4 regions of the Bacillus sp. FDAARGOS_235 genome follow, and region 1 is predicted to be linked to each of the others. Evidence: riboswitches for the same ligand, from Rfam matches in the RefSeq annotation. Region 1 holds a riboswitch; each other region holds the start of a gene.
What was found. Region 1 has a riboswitch for thiamine pyrophosphate ahead of thiM (hydroxyethylthiazole kinase). Riboswitches for the same ligand answer to the same signal wherever they lie in the genome.

Region 1 (5,792 bases):
AAAAGGCTTAGTAGACGGTAGAAAGAAATTAGCAGACATTAAAGCCGAAATGCCGGAGACTGAGAAAAAGATTAAAGAATTAGCAGATAAAATTCGTGATTTTGAATCTGAAGAAGATTTAAAAGACATCATACGCCTATTGAAAAATGATGTTGAAAAGCAAAGTGATTACTTTGCAAATCCAGTAAATTTAAAAGAGAATAAATTATTTGCGATGCCGAACTACGGTTCAGCGATGTCACCATTCTATACAGTGCTTGCATTATGGGTAGGCGCATTATTAATGGTTTCATTATTAACAGTAGAAGTACATGAAGAGGGCGCAAATTATAAGAGCCATGAAGTTTACTTCGGACGTTTATTAACATTCTTAACGATAGGTCTTTCACAAGCGTTTATCGTATCAATGGGAGATATATTCTTACTCGGTACGTACGTAGTCGATAAATTCTGGTTTGTGTTATTTAGTTTATTTATTGGTGGAGTCTTCGTTTGTATCGTATACTCACTCGTTTCTATTTTCGGAAACGTTGGGAAATCGATGGCGATCATTTTACTTGTACTGCAAGTAGCAGGGTCGGGCGGAACATTCCCAATTCAAATGACACCGGCGTTCTTCCAAGCACTTTATCCGTTCTTACCATTCACGTATGCAATTAGTGCAATTCGTGAAACAGTGGGTGGAATGCTTTGGGATATCGTAACGAGAGATTTACTTGTACTAAGTGCTTTCGTAGTAGTTATGATTGTTGCTGCATTATTACTGAAAACACCAATTAATAAATCAAGTGAAAAATTCGTTGAGAATGCAAAAGGAAGTAAAATCATTCACTAAAAAAAGGTTCCTACCTCCGGTAGGAACCTTTTTGTTTAATCAAATTTTAATTTCTTTAATGCTTCTGCGAACGGGTTATTTAATGGTTCTTCTTCTTTGTTCTGTTGTTTCATATATTTTTGAACGTCACGCTTATCAGCTTTGTTTCCAGATTCTTTTTTACGTCGCTCCTGGAATGTCGATAATTTTTCGCGATAGCCACATTTACATGCAAAGATTTGACCTTCACCCTCACCACGTAGTTCTAGTTTCTTCTTACATTGTGGACAACGAGCGTTTGTTGTACGAGATACATTTTTACGATGACCACATTCACGGTCTTGGCAAACGAGCATTTTTCCTTTTTTGCCGTTTACTTCTAGCATTGGTTTACCACAGTCTGGACAAGACTTCGTTGAAATGTTGTCATGTTTATATTTTTTATCACTTGATTTAATTTCAGAAACAATTTCTTTCGTATAGTTCTTCATTTCAGAAATGAAGACTTCTTTTTTCAGTTTACCCTTTGCGATAGCCTCAAGTTTTTGTTCCCATTCACCAGTTAGTGTAGGAGATTTTAACTCTTCTGGTACTAAATCAAGTAACTGACGGCCTTTTGATGTAATGTGAATATCTTTACCACGCTTTTCAAGTAAAAATGAATTGAAGAGTTTGTCGATAATATCTGCACGTGTCGCTACAGTGCCTAATCCACCAGTCGATTTTAACGTATCAGCAAGTTGTTTATTTTGCGTATCCATATATTTTGTAGGATTCTCCATTGCTGAAAGTAAAGTCGCTTCATTAAATCGTGCAGGAGGCTTTGTTTGACCTGATGTTTGCATAATTAACTTTACAGCTAATGTATCACCTTTTTCAATGTGAGGTAGAAGCTGCTCTTTTACGTCATCAGTTACATCATCGTCTTCAAAGCGATTTTCGTATACTTCTTTCCAACCAGCGTGTAAAACCGTTTTTCCGCGTGCAATGAACGTTTCATTACCAACTTTTGTGCGTAACGTTAGTTGCTCGTATTCGAATGCAGGGAATAAAACAGCTAAGAAACGTTTCACAACTAAATCATAAATTTTACGCTCTTTATCTGTAAAGGATGAGAAGTTAACGTATCCTTCTGTTGGAATAATTGCGTGATGATCGCTTACTTTACTATCATCAACAAATGATTTATTAGGCTTAATTGGCTTTTGTAGTACTTTATGTGCTAACGGACGATATTCCCCGACACCGCACGCTTTTAGACGTTCTGGAAGTGTTCCAACGATATCAGATGAAATGTAGCGTGAATCTGTACGAGGATACGTTAACACTTTATGTTGTTCATATAATTTCTGCATAATGTTTAATGTTTCTTTAGCAGAGTAACCAAACTTTTTATTTGCATCACGTTGTAATTCAGTTAAATCGTAAAGACCAGGAGAGAATGACTTCTTCTGTTTTTTATCAATTTCCACAACAGTGGCATTTTGTTTATCTAGATTTTTTACAATACCATCAATTTTTTCTTTATTAAAACTACGGCTATTACCGTTTGCATCTTGCCAAGTTAGTTTTAACTTATCAGTTGTTTGAGCTTCGATACCGTAGTAAGTTTGAGCTTTGAAGTTTTTTATTTCATCTTCACGACTAGCGATCATAGCAACAGTAGGTGTTTGTACACGACCACAATTTAGTTGAGCGTTAAAGCGAGTTGTTAAAGCTCGAGTCGCGTTAAGGCCGATATACCAGTCAGCTTCTGAACGCGCAACTGCTGAAGCGTATAAATTGTCATATGCCTTACCTGGTTTTAAATTTGCAAAACCATCTTTAATTGCTTTATCGGTTACAGAAGAAATCCATAAACGTTTAATTGGTTTATTCAACTTAACTTTATCGATAATCCAGCGTGCGACTAATTCGCCTTCACGACCTGCGTCTGTAGCGACAATAATTTCATTTACATCTTTTCTAAGTAGCTGGCTTTTCACAGCATTAAACTGTTTACCAGTTTGTTTAATAACCGTTAATTTCAAACGCTCCGGTAGCATCGGTAAGTCTTCTAAATTCCACTTTTTATATTTCACATCATAGCTTTCTGGATCTGCTAATGTAACGAGATGACCTAAAGCCCAAGTTACAATATATTTACTACCTTCAAGATAACCGTTTCCTTTTTTATCACACTTCAGTACACGAGCAATATCTCGCGCAACGGAAGGTTTTTCAGCGATTACAACGCTTTTTGACATATTAAAAACATCCTTTCAAATTTCCATAAGTTAAATATAGCATACATTTTCTTGAGATTCAGTTTCGCTCGAGGTTTGAGCTGTTTTAGTGGAATGAACAAAACTCCCACTGATTAAAGTTTCACTTTATACGGAAAAGTAAAGAACTTGTTATTTTACTAGAATAAGAGTAGACTTTGAAGTAGATGAATAAGAAACACATGGGAGTTTGTGGATGCAAACTGAGAGTATGACTAATCCGTCATTGACCATTTGAACCTGTTGGATAATGCCAGCGTAGGGAGAGTGTAAAAGCACATGTTCAGGCACTTTGCATACGCGCAAAGTGCCTTTTTGTGTATCTCCCATCATTATAGTTAGGAGATGAAAAGGATGAATATGAAAGAAATTAGTAAAGTAGTGGATTTAGTGAGGGAATCTAATCCGCTCGTTCATAATATTACAAATGTTGTTGTAACAAACTTTACAGCGAACGGTTTGTTAGCACTAGGGGCATCGCCTGTAATGGCGTATGCAAAAGAAGAAGTAGCAGAAATGGCTAGCATTGCGGGAGCGTTAGTATTAAATATGGGAACACTTCGTCCCGAGGAAGTAGAAGCGATGTTACTTGCTGGTAAGTCGGCTAATACGAATGATGTACCAGTATTGTTTGATCCTGTTGGCGCAGGAGCAACATCGTATCGAACAGAAGTTGCGAGACATATTCCAGCTGAAATAGATCTAGCGATAATTCGTGGGAATGCAGCTGAAGTAGCTAACGTTATTAATGAGAGATGGGAAATTAAAGGGGTAGATGCTGGTACTGGAAATGGCAATGTTGTAAATATTGCAAAACAGACAGCAGAGGAATTGAATACAGTTGCGGTCATTACTGGAAAAGAAGATGTCGTTACAGATGGAGAGCGAACGATTCTTATTCGAAACGGTCACTCTATTTTAACAAAGGTTACTGGAACGGGTTGTTTACTAACTTCTGTAATAGGAGCATTTATTGCGGTAGAAAAAGATTATGTAAAGGCAGCAGTAGCAGCAGTAACATTTTATGGTGTAGCTGCGGAACTAGCAGCTGCTAAGACGGTAGAAAAAGGGCCTGGTAGTTTCCAAATTGAATTTTTAAATCAATTAGCGAATACAACTTCCGGTGATATTGAGAAGTATGGGAAGATTGAGGAGTTAGAGTAAGGGGATGAAACACATGATGCGCATTGAAACCAAGAAAATGTCTAACCTATTACAAGTGTATTTTATTATGGGAAGCAATAATTGCATGAAGGATCCGTTAGCTATATTGAAAGAAGCGTTAGACGGTGGAGTGACACTTTTTCAATTTCGTGAAAAGGGAGAAGGGACTTTAACTGGAGAGGATAGAGTGCGTTTTGCAAAGAAATTGCAGGCGCTTTGCAAGGAATATGGTGTTCCTTTCATTGTAAATGATGATGTAGAATTGGCCGTTGAATTAGATGCAGATGGTGTTCATGTAGGACAAGATGATGAAGGGATTACATCTGTTCGTGAAAAGATGGGAGATAAAATTATCGGTGTATCTACACATACAATTGAAGAAGCAAAATGGGCGATTGAAAACGGAGCTGATTATTTAGGAGTTGGCCCTATTTTCCCAACGAGTACGAAAAAAGATACGAAAGCTGTTCAAGGAACGAAAGGTTTAGCTCATTTTAGAGAACAAGGAATTACAGTGCCGATTGTTGGTATCGGTGGGATTACAATTGAAAATACTGCTGCCGTTATAGAAGCGGGTGCGGATGGTGTTTCAGTTATTTCTGCAATTAGTCTAGCGGATTCTGCGTATGAAAGTACGAAGCGATTAGCTGGGGAAGTAAATAAGTGTTTGTAGATAAAAGACCATGTAGTATGAAAATACTACGTGGTCTTTTGTCGTATAAAACAAAATATGCCGCCTAAACTAGTATGTATAAACATATATTGTTTCGGAGGCGAAGGCATGATTGTATTTCAGGATATTATAGCTGCTTATGAGAAAATGAAGGGCATTGTACATATGACCCCATTAGATTATTCAAGTACATTTAGTGAGTTATCACAGAATGAAGTGTATTTAAAGCTGGAGAATTTACAAAAGACAGGCTCTTTTAAAGTACGTGGTTCTTATAATAAAATGGTTTCTCTTGAGAAAGGTGATTTAGAAAATGGTGTTGTTGCGGCATCTGCTGGAAATCATGCGCAAGGAGTCGCTTATTCTAGTAATATGCTTAGTATTCCTTGTACGATTGTGATGCCAAAAGGTGCTCCGTTAAGTAAGGTACTTGCGACAAAAAAGTACGGTGCACATGTAGAATTACAAGGTGATGTATTTGATGATGCATTAGCTTATGCACTAGATTTAAAAGAGAAGACAGGAGCGAAATTTGTACATCCATTTGATGATGAAGCAGTAATTGCTGGTCAAGGTACAGTCGGTGTGGAAATATTACAACAGCTGGAAGATGTAGAGGCTGTTATTTGTCCTATTGGAGGTGGAGGATTAATTGCAGGAGTTGCGATGGCAATTAAAGAACAAAAGCCATCAGTGAAAATATATGGGGTGCAGACACTTGCTTGTCCGGGAATGAAACAGTCACTTGAGGAAAAGAAGGTAATAACAGTAGAGTCGACGCCAACTATGGCGGATGGAATCGCGGTTAAAAGGCCAGGTGATTTGACTTTTGAACTTGTACAACGTTATGTGGATGATGTGTTTTGTGTAGATGAAA
Region 2 (5,792 bases), 700 kb from region 1:
ATTTCACTAGTATGTATACTTGTCCTATAGCTTGAAAAACACATATTCACTTTCTTCTATTATACGTCTAGTTCCTCTTATTCTTTTTCGAATATACTACCAATACAGACCTTGAGACAAGCTACATTGATTCAAGGAAAAATAGAAAGGTAGGTAAAATATGAGCATTGAGATATGGATTACTATTATTGTATTCTTCTTAACGATGATTGTTATCTTTTGGCGACCTCGTGGCTTAAATGAGGCATGGCCAGCAGCAATTGGCGCTGGTATTATCCTCATTACTGGACTTGTCTCAAGGCCAGATGTCATAGACATTATAAGTAAAATCGGAGGCGCTTCCATAACGATATTGGCGACCATCGTTATGGCAGTTATATTAGAAAGCTTCGGCTTCTTCCATTGGGCTGCAGCAAAACTCGCAAATTTAGCGAAAGGTTCTGGACGCCGCCTATACTGGTATATTCAATTACTATGCTTTCTTATGACTCTTTTATTTAATAATGACGGTAGTATTTTGATTACAACCCCAATTCTAATCCTTCTTCTGAAAAATCTTCAATTAAAGCCTCATCAACAAATTCCTTATTTATTAAGCGGTGCTTTAATCGCCACTGCTTCTAGTGCACCAATCGGTGTAAGTAATATCGTAAACTTAATCGCATTAAATATCGTTAATATGACTCTTTATATGCATACTGCTATGATGTTTGTACCTGCAACATTAGGATTATTGTTTATGTCATGGCTCATGTACACTGTTTTAAAGAAAAAATTACCAGAGAAATTACCGGTTTCTTCATATGATATTGAAGAAATTTTCTTCACGAAAAACTTCCATCCGTTAAAAGGAAACAATTCTGTTGATACGAAACAAAAACGTACAAAATTCATGTTAAAAGTATTAGGTTTTGTCTTCCTTATGCGCTGTCTTCTGTTCGTTGCATCCTTCTTATCTATCCCAATCGAAATCGTTGCAGTGCTAGGTTCCCTCGTTCTTCTTATCTGGAGATGGTACTACTTACGAACAAACCCTGTCGATATTTTAAAAAAGACACCGTGGCACATTTTAATCTTCGCCTTCTCTATGTACGTCATTATTTACGGGCTTCACAACGCAGGATTAACAGCCGCACTTGTGCAATGGCTCGAGCCACTTGTAAGTCAGCATTTACTCTATGCTAGCTTTGCAATGGGCGGACTTGTATCCATCCTCTCTAACGTCTTCAATAACCACCCTGCCCTTATGATTGGTACAATCACATTAACAGAAATGGGGCTAGATCCAGTCACATTAAAAACAATCTACCTCGCAAACATTATTGGTAGTGACATCGGTTCACTATTATTACCAATCGGTACACTAGCTTCCCTCATCTGGATGTATATTCTGAAACAAAACAAAATTAAAGTAAAATGGAAAGATTATTTAAGCGTATCTCTCATCGTTATTCCTCTCACAACAGTCGTCACATTATTCCTCTTATACTACTGGGTACACCTCTTCTTTGCCTTATAAAGAAAACAGAAGCCCCCTTTGCTACCGTCTTAGCAAAGGGGGCTTTTTCTATAATTAAGTTAGGTACTACAGTGTGATCAATCAAGTAAAGAGGTGTAACGTGTTATTGGTATAAATGACTACCAGTATCTTTAAATTCTTTCGCCTTCTCTTTCATTCCTTTTTCAATTGCTTCTGTCGTTTCTAAGTCATTTTCTTTCGCATATTCACGAATATCATGTGAAATTCTCATACTACAAAACTTCGGTCCACACATTGAACAAAAATGAGCTGTTTTCGCTCCTTCTGCTGGTAACGTTTCATCGTGATACTCCATCGCACGTTCAGGATCTAAAGACAAATTAAATTGATCGCGCCAACGAAATTCGAAACGTGCTTTTGAAAGTGCGTCATCACGCTGATGAGCCGTTTTATGCCCTTTCGCAAGATCAGCCGCATGTGCTGCAATTTTATACGTAATAACCCCTTCTCGAACATCATCTTTATTTGGTAAACCTAAATGTTCTTTCGGCGTTACATAACAAAGCATCGCCGTTCCAAGCCAGCCGATCATTGCTGCTCCAATTGCGGATGTAATATGGTCATATCCTGGTGCAATATCTGTCGTTAGCGGCCCAAGTGTATAAAATGGCGCGCCCTGACAAATATCAAGTTCTTTCTCCATATTTTCTTTAATTAAGTGCATCGGTACATGTCCAGGTCCTTCAATCATAACTTGCACATCATGTTTCCAAGCGATTTTCGTCAATTCACCAAGCGTTTCAAGCTCCGAGAACTGCGCTTCGTCATTTGCATCTGCAATCGAACCTGGACGTAATCCATCTCCAAGCGAGAATGAAACATCGTACTGCTTCATAATTTCACAAATCTCTTCAAAATGAGTATATAGGAAGTTTTCTTTATGATGGAATAAACACCACTGCGCCATAATCGAACCACCGCGTGAAACGATACCTGTCGTACGTTTTGCAGTAATTGGAATGTAACGAAGTAATACACCAGCGTGAATCGTAAAGTAATCAACGCCTTGCTCCGCTTGCTCAATTAACGTATCACGGTACACTTCCCACGTTAAATCTTCTGCAATTCCGTTTACTTTCTCAAGCGCTTGATAAATGGGCACAGTTCCAACCGGTACAGGAGCATTACGAATAATCCATTCGCGCGTCGTATGAATATTTTTACCTGTAGATAAATCCATAATCGTATCTGCACCCCAGCGCGTTGCCCATGTCATCTTCTCTACTTCTTCTGCAATAGAAGAAGATACAGCAGAGTTTCCGATATTTGCATTTACCTTCACATGAAAGTTACGTCCGATAATCATCGGTTCTGCTTCCGGATGGTTAATATTCGCTGGTAAAATCGCACGACCTTCTGCAATTTCCTTACGAACAAACTCAGGCTCCACTCCTTCACGAATCGCAACATACTCCATCTCAGACGTAATAATGCCATTACGCGCATAGTGCATTTGCGTAACATTTGCACCTTCCTTCGCTCTAAGCGGCTTACGATCCATTTGCGGGAAAACAGGTGTATGTTTCGAAGCCACTTTCACACCGTCATCCTCTGGTTTTACTTCACGCCCTTCGTATGCCTCTACATCCCCGCGCTCCATGACCCAAGAATGACGCGGCGTTGGAATCCCCTTTTCCAGCTCCACTTTATAGGCCGGATCCGTATAAGGACCACTCGTATCATACACACGGATGGGCGGATTTTGGACACCATTCGTATCGCTTTGTGCAATCTCACGCATCGGTACTTTCATACCTTCCCGTGGTCCATCTACATACACTTTCTTACTTCCTGGTAAACTCGATTTCAATTCAATTTGTTCAGCTGAAACAGATTGTTTCATAACCTTTGTTGCCCCCCTGTACGTGACAAGGACGAGATATGGCCAGCGTATGCCAAAACAAAAAGAGCCAGGTCCATAAAAAAATAAGGACCTGGCTCATAAAAGACATCATTATGTAAAGCCGCTAACTTCCCTACGCTGGTACGAGCCAGATCAGGTCCAAAGGGTTAAGAAGTTCACGCGCTTCTCTCTCAGCCTACGCATACGTTAGGCACCCCTAGTTTATCACTGATTTAATTTTCAATACTTTCTCATCATACACGATAATCTGAAAAATGAAAAGTTTATTTCTTTTATTGTTTATGGAATCATCCACGTTAAATAATATGCCTGTACATACGTCATAATACCAACGATAATAACGAAGAACAAACTATGCTTCACTGTAAAACGGAACAAATCCGACTCTTTTCCGGCAAGTCCAACTGCAGCACAAGCAATTGCAATCGATTGCGGAGAAATCATCTTACCTGTTACACCACCTGTTGTATTTGCCGCAACGAGAAGTACTTCAGATACGCCAACTTGCTGTGCCGTAATTGCTTGTAAATTCGAGAACAGTGCGTTCGCAGACGTATCGGATCCTGTTAAGAATACACCAATCCAACCTAGGAATGGTGAGAAGAAAGGGAATAGTCCGCCAGTTCCTGCTAGCGCTAGCGCTAATGTAGAAGATAGACCAGAATAGTTTGCGATAAATGCGAATCCTAATACGAATCCGATAGATAGAATTGGCATCTTAAGTTCGTTTAACGTTTCTTTAAATGTCGCTACTGCATCTTTTGCACTCATTTTCAAAATAAAGATAGAAATAATACAAGCAATTAAAATTGCCGTTCCAGTCGCTGATAAAACATCTAATTTCAAAATTGCTTCATAAGGCGTTGGTTTATTTACTATCGGCTCTGCTTTCATTACTAAATTGTGTAAGCCTGGAACTTCAAACTTAAATACAAGACTTTCTAAAGCGCCTCCTGGAGCAAATAAAGATTTAAAGAAGCTTTGGCTCCAAACAACTACCATAACCGTTAAAATAATGAACGGAGACCATGCTTTCACTACTTTTCCTATTGTGAGTTTTGGCATAGATGTCGTCGTTGTTGCCGCTACTTCACTATTTGCTTGTTTAGATTGATAGATTTCTTTCGGCTGCCAAACTTTTAAGAACAGCGCTAAACTCACTAAACTTACAAGTGCTGACGTAATATCCGGAAGCTCCGGCCCTAGAAACGTTGCTGTAATAAACTGTGTAATTGCAAATGAACTACCTGCTACAAGTAACGCAGGCCACGTTTGTTTTACCCCTTTAAACCCATCCATTAAAAATACGATGAAGAACGGAACAAATAATGATAGAAACGGTAACTGATGTCCAGCCATTTGTCCGATTTTATGTGGATCAATACCCGTTACTTGTCCAGCAACTGTAATCGGAATTCCCATCGCTCCAAATGCTACCGGTGCAGTATTTGCGATTAAACAAAGACCAGCCGCATATAAAGGATTTAATCCGAGACCTGCTAGAAGCGCTGCCGTGATTGCTACTGGTGCACCGAATCCCGCAGCCCCTTCTAAAAATGCTCCGAATGAAAAACCAATTAAAATAACGAGTAAACGGTGATCATTTGTAATAGATAATACAGATGCACGAATGACATCGAATTGACCTGTTTTTACGGAAATTTTATACAAAAATACCGACATAATGATAATCCAAGCAATTGGCCATAGTCCGTATAAAAAACCGTATCCGGTTGCTGCCATCGCCATCGTAAACGGCATTTTATAAGCGAATAACGCTACTAAAATTGTAAGTACAACTGTAATAAATCCTGCCACATACCCCTTCATGCGGAAAACTGCTAAAGCTAAGAAAAAAAAGATGATTGGAATAAGTGCGACTGCTGCCGAAATCCAAATGTTACCGAACGGATCATAAACTTGTGTCCATGTGTTCATTGTTCTCTCCCCCTAAAGAATCCCCTTTTAAATAGAATAACCTCATCAATAGACTATCAGGTCATCATACCTTTAAGTCTAAAAATAAAAAACGTTCAAGAAAACGTTTTCATCTAATCCCATTTATACTTTATCACAGCGTTTTCCATAAAAAAAGATTTTTTTGAAAATTTTATTATTTAAAGAAAAAATCTTACAAAATCGTCACGTTCTTGTAATGTTCATCGATAGTAAGCTTGTAAAAATTACTGCATAATAATAGTATAACAACGGAAATTATTTATGAGGTGATATATATGAATGGAAACAAAATACTAGCTGCTTTATCATACTTTAGTGTACTATTTGCCCCTATCTTATTCCCAATCATCGTTTGGATTGTGGGGGATGCTGAAACAAAGCCACATGCAAAACGTGCTCTATGGACACATATCATTCCAAGTATCGCTA
Region 3 (5,792 bases), 1.1 Mb from region 1:
ACTGCAATTCGCGCCATATACCCTGAGTCTTCTAATAATGAAATGAAAAAGAATAGTGCAAAGATTTGTGGAACGAATACTAACACAGCACCAACACCGGCAATAATACCTTCTGTAACAAGCGCTTGAATAAAATCAGAAGCTCCAATACTTGTAAGTCCAGCCGTCACCCAATCCGTAAGCTGGCCACCAAAAAACTCATCTAACATATCCGATAAAGGTGTACCAATCCAAGTAAACGTAACCTGAAAAATAAAAAACATAACTGCTAAAAAGATTGGAAGTCCTAAAATTTTATGTGTAATTAATCTATCAATTTTTTCTGAAAAAGGAATTTTTCCTTCTTTCTCATGCTTCATAACATTTGTTTTTAACTTTTCAATATACGCTTCACGAGTTTTGTAAATGTGCTCTTCTAACGTACAATCAAGTTTTCCTTCTAAGCGAGATCGAATGGCTATGAGTTCCTTATAAATTGGTAATGCTTTTATTTCTTTTTCTACTACTTCGTTATTGCTTAAAAATTGAAGTGCTAACCATCTCGGATGCTCGTAATTCACTGTCTCTAAAAGAGCAATTACTTCTCCAATTCCTTCATCCATTTGTACACCATATGAAATAAGGAATGGCTTTTTCTCTTTTTTGTCATTTTCTTTAAGAGTCGTAAGCAGTTCTTCACAGCCTTTTCCACTTCTTGCAACGACAGGCACAACTGTTACACCTAATAGTTCTGATAATCGTTTTACATCAATTACAATTCCTCTTTGCTTCGCCACATCAACCATGTTTAAACCAATTGAGACTGGCTTACCAAATTCAAGTAACTGCAACGTTAAATGCATATTTCTTTCAAACTGCGAGGAATCTACGATATTTAACATATGATTAAATTCTTCTGTTAATAGAAAGTTTGTTACAACACCTTCATCACGTGAAACTGGATTTAAATCATAAACACCTGGTAAATCAATTAATGTTCCTTGTCTATCTTTTAATTTACCAACCTTCTTTTCTACTGTTACACCGCTCCAGTTTCCTACATATTCATAAGAACCAGTAAGTGCATTAAATAATGATGTCTTCCCTGTATTCGGATTCCCTAGCAAAGCTACCTTATTCACGCTAATTCCACCTTTATCATTTTCGCGTCACAATGACGAATACTAATTAACTGTCCACGACACTCCAATGTACAAGGACCTTTAAACATCGCTTTCTGTTTCAGGCGAAGTTCGCTTCCTTCAGCAAGACCGAAAGCAGCTAGTCTACGCTTTAATAGCTGATCTAAAGACTGAATACTTTTTACTAACACTTTCTCTCCAATTTTAATATCTACTAAGCTCATAACCTTCCCCCTCAGAAGAGAATGATAATTATTTTCAAAAAAATTATACCACACCCAATTTCTCTTGTACTATACCCTTTTGCTTCATATTTATTAACATTTCGCTACAATTGTATTTCAATTATTGTCATACTGTATTCGTTTGCCATTCTCATCCATTTCGCTTACAATAAACAATAGCAAATAAAGAATCTCGTTATCACTGGGGGAGCCATGCCGCTGAGAGGGAACACTTCGTTCCGACCCTTCGAACCTGTTAGTTAATGCTAACGCAGGGATTGTGCAAACGTCCGAAATACATACCTCATTTTTATTTACGTATTTCGTATCCTCCTATGATATCTATTCTTTTTTGTACAACTTGGATTTAGGGGGAGACAACATGCGTAACACTAATTTACAAGCGATGATCGAATCTGCTATTCTTGCAGCCTTCGCCATGGTCATCGACATTTTACCATTATCAATTAAACTTCCAACAGGCGGTTCTATCTCATTCGCTATGATTCCTATTTTTATTATTGCTTACCGCTGGGGCTTTAAATCAGCTTTCTTAGGTGGTTTAGTTTGGGGACTGTTACAAATTGTCGTAGGTGATGCCTACATTTTAACACCAGTTCAAGCATTCATTGAGTACTTCATTGCCTTTGCTTTTATCGGATTTGCCGGGTTATTCTATCGTCCAATTCAAAATGCACTTTTAGCATCTAATGCGAATGGCAACGAACAATCAAACTTAAGTAGCCATAAAGATAAACCTTCATCAAAACAAAACCAAGGAAAGAAAGTAATTGGATTCATTATCGTTGCTACATTTATCGGTAGTCTAGCTCGTTACTTCTGTCACTTTATTGCCGGTATTATTTTCTGGGGACAATATGCACCGAAAGGTCAATCAGCTGTGCTATATTCATTAATCGTAAATGGCAGCACAATGCTTGGTTCTTTTATTCTATGTACAGTTTTACTTATATTTTTATTTATCACTTCACCACGCTTATTCAAAAGCATCAATGCTTATCAAATAAATGCAAACAAAAAGGGCGCTTAACTAGCGCCCTTTTTTATATCAAAATTCTCAATGAGTAATATCGATAATAAATACAATAAATGCACAAAGAAAAATAAATACCATCACACCTAGTAAATTGCTATTCATGGCTAATCTACTCCTTACATAACCTCTTTTTCTAACAAGATTATATCTCTTAAAAATAAAGATTAGGTAAAGATAATATGAAAATAACTTAAAAAAAAGCGTAGCATGTATGATCTACGCTTTTTTCAGTAAGTAGAAGTAAAATAACACACCATCTTCTGTATTCTTTACCCCATATTCAGCATCGTGCAGTTCTAAAATATTCTTTGAAATAGCAAGCCCAAGCCCTGTTCCACCTTGTGAACGATGACGTGCTGCATCCACGCGATAAAAACGATCCCAAATTTTATCTAATTGCTCTTCTTCAATATGAGTACCTTTATTTTCAATACACACTTTTATACGATTTTTCTCATCTATTGTAGAAATAATAATATCCTCTTTATTCGGTGTATAACGTATGGCATTCGTAATGAAGTTCACGATGACTTGTTCAATCCGGCCTTGATTTGCGACTACTTCAAATGGACCTATATTTTTATGAACACGAAGTTCTTTTTTCTCTATTTCTACAGAAAGGTGTTCACATATATCTTCAATTACTGTATCGATATAAAATGAATCCATTTTCATTTTATATGTACCTGACTCAAATTTAGCTAACTCAAGCATATCTAAAATTAACGTATCCATTTTATCTACTTCTCGTTCCATCGCTTGAAAATAGTACTCTTTTTTATGTTCAGCTACCCCATCCTTTAAAATAGAAATACAGCTTTTCATAATACTTAACGGTGTTTTTAATTCATGTGAAACACCAGAAATGAATTCCTTCCGCGTCTTTTCTAGCTTTCTTTCCTTTTCAATATCTTGTTCTAGCTGTCCAATATGCGAATGGAGTTTATTCGATAGCGTATTAATATTTTTCGATAAATCACCAATTTCATCTTTTGAAGTAATTGGTATTTTTTCTGTGAAATCTAAATGCGCTATTTTTTTCGTTGTATCATTTATTTTTAGTAGCGGTTTTGCAATTTGTTTCGAGTAATAAAACGAAGCTAGAAAAACCAAAACGACTACAAATGCAATAATGTAAATGTAATAATCTTGTACCATTTGTACAGCCTCATCTACTGGTTGTAAAGAAGCCATCGCATATATATATGCTACTGATCCATCTTTTTCTTTTATTGGCTTAATTAATAATTTATATTTTATATCATTTTTTTCATAGTCCATTGTTTGTGTTGCATATTGTATGTGCTTGCTCTCTTTTAATAATAAATCCGTTTGAAATTCTTTTATGTTATCCAAGAATATACTATTTTTATAAATTGGATTCACAGGACCTTTTACATCTGGGAACTGTACTTTTGTAACACGTCCTCCTATGTAAAAGCCTAATTCCTGAGCAGCTTCTTCCTGAACAGCTGGTTTCTTTTCCTTAACAAGTTGCTCCCCAGCTGCTCTCCTTTTCTCCTCATCTAATTTAATTTTCTCCTGAAACGCTTTTTCTAATGGCTTATTAGATCCATTTAAATTTTGCTTACTTAACATGAAAGAGAATGGAATAAAACTATCTTCTTGTTTCACCCCAGAAACAGACATTGTTTGTCCTAAAAACTGATCTGATGATTTATTATCAATCTCCTCTATATTGACGAGATTGTATAAGGGAATCTTGAATATTTGTTGTCCAAACTCCTTTTGTTTCCTACGGTCTATCGTTACCTCAAAATAAAAATCATCCACATGTTTTAAATTCCCATTCTGATCTAATGTCGTAATCCACGTATTATTTTCTCTAAAAAAGTCTTGCTCCAGTTTCTGAATTCCTTCTGCATTTCCTGCGTAATTTAAATAATTCTTTTCAAAGGAATTTAAATTCACTTTAATATCTTCTACTTTTCGATTCGCATAATATTGTTTGAAAAATATCGTTTGTCCAATAAATATCGTCGCTAAAATTAACATACATAATGCTGTTGTGAGAGTAAATAATTTTAGTACAATCCCTTTTCTCATACATTCCCCTCAAACTTATATCCAGTTCGCACTACAGTTGTAATGTACTTTGCTTTCTCTCCTAATTTATTTCTTAAATTACGAATATGGCTATTAACCGTTCGATCATCACCAGCAAATTCATATCCCCAAATTCTTGAAATTAATTGTTCCCTTGTTAGTACAATTCCTTGGTTTTTCATGAAATACACCAATATTTCAAACTCCGTATGCGTTAAACTAACATCTACCTCATCAACAGTAACAGTACGTGATGGAAAATGAACGTGGATACCATGAATTGATAACGTATCATCTTCATTCTCTAAAGGTTTCTTCGATGCTTTTCTACTTTCTAATAATCGTTTCGCTCTTGCTAATAAAATTGGTGGACTGTACGGCTTCGTCACATAGTCATCTGCCCCAAGTTCAAAACCAAGTAACGTATCATCTTCATCTACGCGCGCCGTCAACATAATAATAGGCACCTCGGACGTCTTCCGAATTCTTCGGCAAACAGACCATCCATCGAGTTCCGGCAACATAATATCTAAAATAACTAAATCAACCTCTTCTTCTTCAAATACAACTAAAGCTTCTTTCCCGTCCCTTGCTTCAAACACTACATATTGTTCACTTAAAAAATAATCTTTTAATATTTCACGTAAAATCTCTTCATCTTCAACAATTAAAATGTTTTTTGACATAACCTATGTATCCCCCTCTCGCCTTCAGAAACTATAATTTTATTTTGAATAACTAGCAGTTAACTTCGCCTCGATAATATATCTATCCGGTGCATCTCCTATATAATCAAATGGGTAACAAGTTGTCAGTGTTAATAGTGGTTCTTCTTTTTTTATAATAACAGTACGATCATCCGCATGGGTAATCCACGTCTTTTGAATTTCATATGTGTAAGTTTTATTATCATACTCTAAAGTAAGAGTATCCTTTTCTTTCAACTCTCCTAAATCTGTAAATACAGTATCCCGGTGCCCACTTAATACAGTATGTCCCCCTCCAGATGGCGTTGTCGTTAAATCGCTAACAAACATACCAACTCCTTTTTTGAGCGTTGCATCATTCGCTCCCCAATATATAGAAAACTTCTTCTTTATTTTCGGTATATTTAACATTGCTACTTTTTCTCCTTCTTTATGTTCTATTTGAGAAGAAGGCACTTGAGAAGTTACAGGTGTTTCATGAGCAAGTTGAGTATCTTGTATATTTTTAAGATTCTTTATTTCTTCTGCCGTTAATTCTTGCGCAGAGCTTTTTCCTTTATACCATTCCACAGCGTAATATGATCCCATGAATAGCCCTATGGCCATCAATATGATA
Region 4 (5,792 bases), 340 kb from region 1:
TAAAATGCCCTTTCCATCCATGTACTCGCATTCATTAACATCGCTAGCCCTACACCTAATACGATAGAAATAACAACACCTATTAAAACGACGTATAACGTTGCCGGTAAATGAACCGTAAATAATATGTCTTTTAGTTTCCATATCTTCATTACAATTGCTGACGGTGACGGTAAAATGTACATTTCATCTACAATTCTTGCTCCTATTTCCCACATAACGAGTAAAATGCTAGAAAGTGTAATGGCAGGAACTAATTCTTTCAATCGGTTCATCATACGAGTACCTGCCTTTGTAACATACTAAGAAGCTCATCTTTCAGCGCTAACACATCCGGTTTATATAAATCTTTTCGTGTTCTGTTATGATCAAGCGGCACAATCCGTTCAGTCAAAGTAGTTATCGGCTGCTGTTCCACCACTAAAATTCGATTCGAAAGAAACAACGCTTCTTCCACATCATGAGTGATAAATAAAATTGTTTTTTCCCACTCTTTCCATTGTTCAAACAACCATTCTTGCAAAGATGCCTTCGTTAAAGCGTCCAATGCGCTAAACGGTTCATCTAGCAATAATATCTCTCCGCCTGTTAATAATGTTTGGATAAAAGATACGCGCTGCTTCATACCACCAGATAAATCTTTCGGGTATTTTCCCTCGTATCCTTGTAAACCAAATTTATGTAACAGTTCCTTTGCCTTTACTTGTGCTTCTTTCTTCTGTACACCCTGACATTCTAGTGGCAAAGCAGCATTCTCAATAATTGTTCTCCACGGCAGGAGCATATCTTTTTGAGGCATATACCCTACAGGATGACTTTTTGTTTCTGTCAGCTCTATCCGTCCAGTACTAACTTCTTCTAAGCCTGTAATAAGGCGAAATAGAGTACTTTTCCCGCAGCCACTTGGCCCAATAATGCTTACAAACTCTTTCTCTTGTATAGAAGTATTTAATTCATCGATGATTGGCTTCTCATCATAATGAAAAGAAACATTATGAAACTGTAGTATGTTCTTGCTCCTCAAATCCCCACATCTCCTTACGATAGGACATATCCCAGAATAAATATTCAAATCGACTGGAATATAAGAAAATCTCCTCTAATCTTTCTAGCTCTCGCTCTGACTTTCCAATTGCCATTTCATCTAATAAATCTATTAACCAAATACAAAGGTTACCGTATTCTTCAGAACTATATCCTTGAATCCACTCACCAAAGAACTCATGATCTCTCGCTCCAGGAATATCATTTAAACGCTTTCCAATTTCCCAATAACTCCACATACATGGAAGAAGTGCTGCTATTAATTCCGCAAGTGTGCCATTTTGAGATACAGACATCATGTAATTTGTATAAGCTAAATTTTTAGCAGATGGTTTTGCTGATTCTATCTCCTCTATAGAAATTCCAAGCCTTTTTGCATACTGTTTATGGATCGTCATTTCTCCATTTAATATTCCATCAATTTGTTCAGCAAATTTTCCCATTACTTGTGGATTCGTTGCCTTTACAACACCGATGGCATATAGCTTTGCATAATCTAACAAATATAAATAATCTTGAATAATGTAATACTGAAACTTATCTTTTTCTAACGTGCCATCCCCCATCCCTACTACAAATGGATGATTATGACTCATCTCCCAAACTGGTTGTACAGCTTCTAACAATCTATTACAAAATTTCATTTCTATTTCCCCCTTCAATATATGTATCTAAATAAAAAACCACTTCTATAATCAGAAGTGGTTACAACAAATAAAATTATAGTTTATTCGTTGTTCCACTTCCCTTCGCTAGTATTACCTAGATCAGGTGTTGTAAGGGTTAAGGATTATTCCTCTCTCAGCACGAAAAGCACCCCTAGTGGTTTCAATATAAAATTTTCAAATAAAAAAGCCCCGTTTCTATACGCAAAGAAACGGGGACTCATCATTAGTGTCCGAATTGCTTCCCTACGCTAGCATAATCTAGATCAGGTAATGAAAAGGATCAAAGACTTAAGGTCTTACTCTCAGCTGGCAACACCAGCTCTCCTAGCAAACTATAAAATTATCACTGTCAGTATAACACCCTAATAAGACATCATCAACTGTTTTAATTTTCTCAATTGTCAACGAAATTACAGAGTTATATAATAATTATTATTCTATTTCGTAAAATAAAATACCAATTAATTCCATAAAAAGGAATCATTATCCTGAAAAAATTTATTTTTATATTGATTTCATATTACATTTATGTGAATACACCCACTATATTATATCTTTATACTATAATAAAATTACAACTAACTATACAACTAGAGGAGGTCTCTATTATATGAATATGAAAGCTACAGCTCTAACAGCAACTACTGTCGCAATCGCCTCATTACTTCCTTCTATGGGCGAAACAAATGTACAAAAAGCAAACGCTGAACAATTATCTAATGTCAAAACTGGATATGTCAAAGTCGATCAAGTAGCCTTACATAAAGAAGATAATACAAATAGCACATCCCTTGATACAATTCGCTTTAATACGAAAGTTAACATACTTAAAACAACGAAGGATTGGTATAAAGTATCTGTTAATAATAAAGTAGGCTATGTACAAAAAGATGCTATTCTGCAAAAAAACAAACTTCAATCTACTAATCAATACATCGTCAATGCTAATGCATTGAACGTTCGCTCTGAACCTAATTTAGAATCTTCCATTTTAGATGTATTACCAAATGGTAAGTTCGTGACTATTCAAGGAGAACAAGGCGAATGGTATAAAATTTCACATAACGGTCAAACAGGTTATGTACAAAAAGCATTCGTATCTAATGGTTCGCAGCCCTTAGTAAAAGGAATCACAGTTCAAAATGATACGAAATATACTGTTGCAACACCTAAATTAAATGTACGTAACAATGCTAGCACAAATGGTACTCTACTTGGTTCTTTACAAAACGGTACACAGATACAAGTAGTAGAAACAGTAGGAACTTGGTATAAAATTCGTTTTGGCACAGGATACGGGTATGTGGCCAAACACTATGTGGTACAAAATCAACAGCAATCACAAGCTCAAACAGCTCAATCTTCAGCTATTCCAGCAGTTTTCAAATTCCCTACCCAAGGAAAAATCAGCTCAACCTTTGATATACGCTGGGAACAAATGCATTATGGAATAGATATTGCAGCACAAGGTAACGTCTCCATTCAAGCTGCCGCTGCAGGTAAAGTTATTAAATCATATTATTCAGCTAGTTATGGCAATGTAGTGTTCATCGCCCATCAAATAAACGGGAAATTATATACAACAGTTTATGCTCATATGAAAGATCGCACTGTACAAGCTGGTGATCAAATACAAACTGGACAATTACTAGGTCATATGGGTAACACAGGTCATTCATACGGACAACACCTCCATTTCGAATTACATAATGGAGAATGGAATTTTGAAAAAACAAATGCAGTAAATCCACTGCCGTATTTAGTTAGGTAAATTGTATGCCACGCAATATACCTCTCTTCATTGAATACTTAGCCTTTTTAGGTTTAATCTGTTGTTTAATAATTTACAATACAAACACTGTATTTTTATCTATTATCATTGCTTTTGTTGCTCTAGAAATTATGATGGAGTCATTTCAAGTGCGACTAAAGCAAAAAGTTGCCCATGTTTATAATGCTATTTTTCTATTAAGTGCCCTTATAACAAATGTTATTAGTAATGGCTTTTATTTATCTACTATAATTCCCGTATTCTTTATGGCTGTTTTATTATTCATAGCTAGATACATTAATGTCCCTAATAATAAAAAACATGAACAAGAAGCTTAGAAAGAGGAGACACTGTGTACCAATCTTTCAAAGATAACACAATGAAATATATATTGAATTTATACGGAAAACTAAATACTTTTTTTGGTATACAAGGAAGTTATACTGCACAACTTCTCCTATATGGAATGCTATTTCTCATCTTAATCACTTTCTCCTTGTTTTACTAACAAAAAAGGATCTCACATAACATTGAGATCCTTTTTAATTTATATTAATTTTTCATATGTAAAATACTGTTTAGCCACAAGCATATTTTTCATAAATAAAACTAAGATTATATTTTTTCTCTAAACCCATTCTTTGTTCATCGTCACACCAATAGAAAAGAATATCATGAATCGTCGCATAACGCTTATTTTTAAGAAATAGTTTAAAGAATGATGGTAAACAATCATGTAATTGTATAAATATATAATTGCGTAGTATTTCCTCTTTATATTCAATGCCCTTACAAATATACAGTAATTCTTCACAATAATATGCATGCTGTGGAACTTGAATCATTTCGAAAAATGGCACGTATGATAATAACTTTCCGATAAAATGGTTATATCGATCCATTATACCTATTGTCATATGTTCCATCATTTCTTTCATCACATATAAATAATCATCTACATGAGTTGTCTTTAGTGGATCTAATCGATCTGAAATTTGAGAAAGTACAGCTCTTTGACAAGCTAAAACTACTTGACTAGGTCCATAATATGATAGAAAATCTGTACACTTACGATACTTTCGCAACAAGTCATGTCTATATAAATCATACACAAAAGTATTACAATACATCGCTAGACTCATCATATCACTATTCAGCTGCTCTTTTGACTGTGCTTTAGCCCTCTTACACATATAGAAGAATGTAAACTCTAATATTTCTTTTTGAGATAATAGATGTTTACAATTTGTTATACATTTCTCATTAAATTTAACTCTATCCCAAATTTCTACATCCCCATCTGTTAATTCCCCGACACGATATTTAATAACTAAATAGTTTAAAGCAACTGCTTGTGTCAAAAGATCCCATGTTTCATATTCCAATGAAGTTTGGACAAATTCAGCTAGCCCTTGTGTTACCATAAAAGTATTTGCCTCTTCATACCAACCAATCTCTTGACATAAACGAAGAATACGTACTAAGGTTGGAATTTCATCTTTATGAAACTGTGGTAAATTCTTTACTCTATTCATTCCATAAACGATAACTGCTGCTAAATTTTCTTCTTTATAAAATTCTTTTTCTTTCCATGCTAATATAGTTCGCTCTTTTCCTTCACCTTTTGGGTGACAAGGTACAAGTAAAGATAATAATTCAGCAAAATTATTTGGTTCTATATATGTATCTGTAACCAAATTCCAATTTGGATCGCCCTGTACAGCCCTCATATAATTCCCCTTCCCTTTTTATCCCGCTATTTGCCGGGCAGTAAGACGCCCACCTCAAAATCCAGTGAATGCGAGGAAGTTAGGTGGGAAATAAAACTGCCGATAAAAGCCCGATTGGTTCAACGAATAATCATTGGCGGATGGACAAAACCCCCAATAATTAAAGTTTCACTTTATCTACGTAGGAAATATTAATTCATTATTACAACACTAAAAATAAATATTGTTATATTCAAAACCTATCATAATACTTATATCTATCAGTATATCACTTTTTCTCTTATTTAAAATTAGGAATGAAAAATTTAAATAAACTGTCGAAAACCTTAACTATGTACTTATTATATAATGTCTCAGATACATCACGCTAATATATTAGTTTAATCCACATATACTAGAATAATGTATCTGATTTTTATCCATCATTTATCCCACTATTTGCGGACAATAACACTTTCACTAATTAAAGTTTAACTTTATTCCGTACGTTCCGAGATTTCACTTAAAGCGAACCCAGCTTGATCATCTGCCGCTTCTCTTATAGCTAAATCACCTAATGCTAGCATCCCGACAAGTTGA

Region 2: linked by a shared signal. The riboswitch ahead of thiC (phosphomethylpyrimidine synthase ThiC) and the one ahead of thiM (hydroxyethylthiazole kinase) in region 1 are both predicted to bind thiamine pyrophosphate.
Region 3: linked by a shared signal. The riboswitch ahead of thiT (energy-coupled thiamine transporter ThiT) and the one ahead of thiM (hydroxyethylthiazole kinase) in region 1 are both predicted to bind thiamine pyrophosphate.
Region 4: linked by a shared signal. The riboswitch ahead of tenA (thiaminase II) and the one ahead of thiM (hydroxyethylthiazole kinase) in region 1 are both predicted to bind thiamine pyrophosphate.

The regions. Positions count from the first base shown of each region.
Region 1 covers NZ_CP020437.2:2,506,866-2,512,657, reverse strand. Annotated here, with positions in the region: gene A6J74_RS14790 (YhgE/Pip domain-containing protein) at 1-835, shown strand, start outside; gene topB (DNA topoisomerase III) at 871-3,060, opposite strand; TPP riboswitch at 3,251-3,360, shown strand; gene thiM (hydroxyethylthiazole kinase) at 3,433-4,242, shown strand; gene thiE (thiamine phosphate synthase) at 4,256-4,915, shown strand; gene ilvA (threonine ammonia-lyase) at 5,024-5,792, shown strand, end outside.
Region 2 covers NZ_CP020437.2:3,208,961-3,214,752, reverse strand. Annotated here, with positions in the region: gene A6J74_RS18420 (arsenic transporter) at 161-1,519, shown strand; gene thiC (phosphomethylpyrimidine synthase ThiC) at 1,623-3,383, opposite strand; TPP riboswitch at 3,497-3,612, opposite strand; gene lldP (L-lactate permease) at 3,684-5,342, opposite strand; gene A6J74_RS18405 (magnetosome magnetite crystal formation protein family) at 5,639-5,792, shown strand, end outside.
Region 3 covers NZ_CP020437.2:3,560,190-3,565,981, reverse strand. Annotated here, with positions in the region: gene feoB (ferrous iron transport protein B) at 1-1,121, opposite strand, end outside; gene A6J74_RS20420 (FeoA family protein) at 1,118-1,345, opposite strand; TPP riboswitch at 1,540-1,641, shown strand; gene thiT (energy-coupled thiamine transporter ThiT) at 1,728-2,396, shown strand; gene A6J74_RS20410 (sensor histidine kinase) at 2,619-4,469, opposite strand; gene A6J74_RS20405 (response regulator transcription factor) at 4,466-5,155, opposite strand; gene A6J74_RS20400 (class D sortase) at 5,195-5,792, opposite strand, start outside.
Region 4 covers NZ_CP020437.2:2,171,687-2,177,478, forward strand. Annotated here, with positions in the region: gene A6J74_RS13095 (ABC transporter permease) at 1-275, opposite strand, end outside; gene A6J74_RS13100 (ABC transporter ATP-binding protein) at 275-1,024, opposite strand; gene tenA (thiaminase II) at 993-1,688, opposite strand; TPP riboswitch at 1,772-1,875, opposite strand; TPP riboswitch at 1,936-2,048, opposite strand; gene A6J74_RS13110 (SH3 domain-containing protein) at 2,323-3,483, shown strand; gene A6J74_RS13115 (hypothetical protein) at 3,489-3,821, shown strand; gene A6J74_RS13125 (DUF3965 domain-containing protein) at 4,062-5,213, opposite strand; gene A6J74_RS13130 (CBS domain-containing protein) at 5,690-5,792, opposite strand, start outside.